DNA from 2 places in the Pseudohongiella sp. genome. Region 2 is predicted to be linked to the other one. Evidence: predicted binding sites of a transcription regulator. Region 2 holds the regulator's gene; the other holds the start of a gene.

Region 1 (2,417 bases), on a different contig from region 2:
GCGGCGTTGTACACCACCGTCATGCTGTCTTCTGAATCAATCACATCGGCATTGCTGTTAATCTGTGCCTGCAACTCGGTGGCCAGCTCCTCAGCGGTAGCGTACGTCCCTTCGGTCAGGCTGATATCAATTTCATTGCCGTTGAACAACACGGTAAAATCCTTGTTGTCGGCATCAATCACGATATTGCCCGCGCCCAATGCTGCCACGCTGACACCTTGATAACGTCCCACCTCGGCCATGCGGGTGATTTCAACATCATAGCTGCCCGCCTGGGTGTCCCTGCCCGCCTGCAGAAAATCAACCTGACTGTCTGATGTGGTGCCGGTGGCAGCAAACAGACCGGTCACCGCCTGCGGATCGGTTGCAAACGCGGTTTCAAACTCGCTGCGATCAAACGTCAACTGGTAATCGTTGAACTGGTCAGAGGTAACACCCACTTCAGCCAACGAGCTGAACGTTGCGCCCGATGTCACCTGGCGCAAGGTATTGTTGATGTCGGTCATCATCCGGCGCAGGGCAGTATCCCCGGTCAGCAGGCTGCCCTGACCGGATGATCCGGAATCCGGATCAAATGCCGATAACTGATCACTCATGCTTTTAAGGCCATTGTAGGCGCCTACAAAGTCCTGCACCTTGTCCATCAGCGCACTGGGATCCTTGTCGATACCGAGACTGACAGGGCCAGTGGTGGTCGATTTGAGATTAAGGGTCACACCCGGAATCACCCCGGTAACGAGATTGTCACTGCGACTGATGGCCAGGCCGTTCACCGTAAACAGGGCATCCTGCGCGGCCTGAGTCTGGCTTGCGGTCTGCGCTCCGGCATTGAAGTTGAAAGCATCAAGCCCCGCGGTGCCGGTGCCGGTCAATTCTATACTCTGGTCAGCGCCAGACTCGGCACTGGTAAACAACAGGCGGAAGCCACTGCCATCATCAACGATGGTAGCCTCAACCCCGAAGTTCGCCGCATTGACCGCGTCGCGAATACCCGCGAGGGTATTGTTGCTCTCATCGATCACCAGGCTGCGCTCGGCGATCTCGTCGTTCGCGGTAAAACCCTGGTAGAGACCATCACCATCAATATCTGTGGTACCAAAACGAAAGCTGATTTCCCCTGTGCCAATCGCTTCGTTGACCGAGGTATAGGCTTGCGTAGCGATGGTTTGTTGTTGCGCCAGCTGCTGTATCTGGATTGAATAGTTGCCCGCATCTGCAGTACTGGCAGCGGTGGCGGTCAAGGCAGATTCGTTACTGGAAACCACCTGGCTGGCGTTGAACGCTGAGGTGCTATTGAGTGCCTGCATGGCATCCTGCAGCTCGCTCACGACACTGTTGATTTCGCCAAAGGCAGACAGTTTGGCCTCTGCGATCGCCTGCTCACGGTCCAGACGCAATTCGACCGGCGCCCGCTCAGCTTCCAGCAGCGATTCGAGTAGCTCGCTGGTCAACAGACCCGAGCCGATACCCAATGATTGAATAGTTGCCATACAGTGATTGTCATCTATTTGTTGCCTTGGATTTTTGATAAAGCAAGTTCCAAGCCAGCCACGCCAGCTTTGCAATATCAGCTACTTACATCAGGATATCGGTCAACAGCAGATATTCTTGACCCGGCAAGCGGCAAATCTTTGCCGCTTGCCTGAGCGCAAAAGGATTGAGTGTCAGCCCCAGCCTCGCTAGAATCAGAGCAATCTGATAAGGAGAAGAAGCTATGTTCAATAGACACAGGCCCAGTAGACAATCGCTTGCCAGCACGGTGGCCTTGCTGGGGCTCGGCATTGTATCGACGGGTTTACTCTCCGTCAGTGTCATGGCCCAGCCAGATGACGACTATACCGTGCCCCGCACCGCTTACGGTGACCCCGATTTTCAGGGTGTCTGGCGCAACGCCACTGTCACCCCGCTGACGCGTCCGCGCGAACTGGGCGAGCGTCAGGCCTATACCCGGGAGGAAGCCTTCCAGCTCGAACGCGCAGCGCAAATGGCCGTTGAGCAGGATAATGAGCCATTGGATCCCAACCGCCCGCCGCCGCCCGCCCAGGACCTGCCCCCCGTGGGCAACTACGATCTGTTCTGGACCGATCGCGGCATGTTCATGCCCACCATTGACGGTGAATTCCGCACCTCCATCATCATTGATCCGCCCGATGGTCAGATGCCCGGTTATACCGACGAGTTCCTGGCACAGCGGGCGCGCGAACGTGAAACCGGTCCTGACCCCTTTGATGGTCCTGAAGGTCGCGGCGTGGGTGAGCGCTGCCTGCTCTCCTTTGGCTCCAACTCCGGGCCGCCCATGCTGCCAGTGATGTACAACAGCCATTACCAGATCGTACAGTCACCCGGTTACGTGGTGATTGTCGCCGAGATGATCAATGATGCCCGCATCATCAAGATTCAGGACGAGCGTGATGCCC
Region 2 (2,417 bases):
GTGAGTCAATGGCATCAAAGTCGATGCCCTCATCCAGTTTGACCAGTGTGCCTATAATCCGGGTGCATTCCTGTACGCGACAGTGAGGTATTGCTATGCCATTGCCTATGCCGGTGCTGCCCAGTTGTTCGCGCGCCAGCAATGCGTTGTAGATAGCGTCTGCCGACAGGCTGCTGGCGCTGCCCGCGATATGCTCACTGACGGTCGTGAGAAAGCGTTTTTTGCTGACGCCCGGCATATCACAGACGGTGCGTTCAGGGCTCAGGATTTTGCTCAGTTGCATCAGGTTTTCCTAGTCTTCCGATGGTTGCCATTCTAGAACCTTGGTCTGCCGCTGGCAATGCATCAACGCTCAGTCCGGGGCTAGACAAGCCTTTTTCGTTCGTTGGAAGGCGGAATGGACAGGGATTCCCGGTATTTCGCAATTGTTCGCCGGGCAACGTTGATACCCTGGTCTTCCAGCAACTGCGTGATTTTACTGTCGCTCAACGGCTTGCGGGGGTTCTCCGCCACCACCAGCTTCCTGATCAGGGCGCGAATGGCGGTTGACGAACATTCGCCCCCGCCAGCGGTGCTGACGTGGCTGGAAAAGAAATACTTTAATTCGAAGATTCCGCGCGGTGTGTGCATGTACTTCTGCGTGGTGACCCGGGATATCGTTGATTCGTGCATCTCGACGGCTTCCGCGATATCGTGCAATACCAGCGGTTTCATGGCTTCCTCGCCTTTTTCCAGAAAGCCCTGCTGATGCTCGACAATCCGGCTGGCAACCTTCAGCAGCGTCTCGTTGCGGCTTTGCAGGCTTTTCAGAAACCAGCGAGCTTCCTGCAGGTTGTCGCGCAGGTAGTTGTTATCGGTGCTGTTTTCCGAGCGTTTGACCAGTGCTGCGTAATCCGCGTTGATGCGCAGCTTGGGCGCCGTCTCAGGGTTGAGTTCGACACGCCAGCGGCCGCTGCGAGGGTCTTTGCTGACAAACACATCCGGTACGATGTAGGTGGCAGTGGATGGGGCAACATCGGCGCCCGGGCGCGGATCCAGTTTCTCTATGATGGCGATTGCGTCGCGCAACTCGGGCTCTTTCAGACGAGTCAGACGCATGACCTGAGCGTAGTCGCGATTGCCCAGCAGTGACAGGTGGTCTTTAACCAGGATACGGGCATGACGCACGGCATCGGTAACCAGGATGTCCGGAATCTGGTTAAGCTGTATCAGCAGGCATTCGGACAGATCCCGTGCGGCTACACCAACCGGATCAAAGTGCTGCACCCGATGCAACACGGCCAGGACTTCATCCTCTTCTATGTCCAGGTGCTCCTGCAGCCCTTCCTGGATCGATTCAAGGCTGGCGGACAGCTGCCCGTTGGCGTCCACGGCGTCGATGATAGCCATGGCGATAAGTCGGTCAGTGTCCGACATGGTGGTCAGGTTCAGTTGCCAGAGCAAGTGATCCTGCAATGATTCTGACGCTGTGTCGCGGGATTCGAAGTCGTCGTTATCGGGGGCCGGGCTACCACTCGTGTAGCTGTTCTGATAAATATCATCCCAATTGGTGTCAACTGTCAGTTGTTCCGGGATGTTGTCTTCCCAATGCGATTCGTCGCCGCTGGCCTCGTAGGACGCGTCGGAAGAAGACTGTTCGGCAAAGGTGTCACGAACCTCATCTTTTCCGCTGCTGTCCTGTTCTTTGCCACCCTCAGACTGGCTGTTCGATTCGCTGTCGCCGTTATCGTAGCTGGTGTCATTGCCGTCGGTGTCATGGGATTCATCCACCTCCAGCATGGGGTTGGATTCCAGAGCCTGATGAATTTCTTGTTGTAAATCCAGAGTGGATAGCTGCAGGAGCCGGATTGCCTGCTGCAGCTGGGGAGTCATGGTCAGCTGTTGACCAAGCTTTAGCTGTAGCGAAATTTTCATGGCATCAGATACATCGTTGTTGCTCGTTGATAACAGTTGCTCGTTGATAACAGATATTGTGTTGGTCGCGCTCGCAGGCCCTTTTGGGCTCTTGTCGGGCGTTATTGAGGCATGATGGCTCTTCGTGGCCTGTTGCCGCTCTGCGCGCGTCAAGCAAGCATCATGCCGATCTGTGATGAATTTTGCAATATTTTTACCAGGGAAAATTTATGCTATGTCGTGAACCTGGCAGCCAGGCCGCAGGCTGCGCACGGTCAAATACGGAATTTTTCGCCAAGGTAGACGTCACGCACTTTTTGATTGGCCAGTATCTGTTCGGCACTGCCTTCGGCAATGATGCCCCCTTCGCTCACGATATAGGCTTTCTCACAGATATCCAGCGTTTCCCTGACGTTGTGATCAGTCAGCAGAACACCAATGCCGCGCGTTTTCAAGTGTTCGATGATGGATTTGATATCACTGACAGAGATCGGATCGACACCGGCAAAGGGCTCATCCAGCAA

Evidence for each region. Region 2 encodes sigma-54, which starts transcription at its own class of promoters, with help from an activator protein. Its sites were predicted from a motif close to ANTGGCATNNANNTTGCTNT; they were not measured.
Region 1: fliD (flagellar filament capping protein FliD) is a predicted target of sigma-54. The motif match lies at 1,530-1,549, and genes of this name have one in related genera.

What each region holds. Positions count from the first base shown of each region.
Region 1 covers NZ_JBBDNQ010000028.1:197,166-199,582, reverse strand. The annotation lists gene fliD (flagellar filament capping protein FliD) at 1-1,490, opposite strand, end outside; gene WD071_RS10505 (hypothetical protein) at 1,715-2,417, shown strand, end outside.
Region 2 covers NZ_JBBDNQ010000034.1:96,361-98,777, reverse strand. The annotation lists gene ptsN (PTS IIA-like nitrogen regulatory protein PtsN) at 1-283, opposite strand, end outside; gene WD071_RS12700 (RNA polymerase factor sigma-54) at 364-1,914, opposite strand; gene lptB (LPS export ABC transporter ATP-binding protein) at 2,169-2,417, opposite strand, start outside.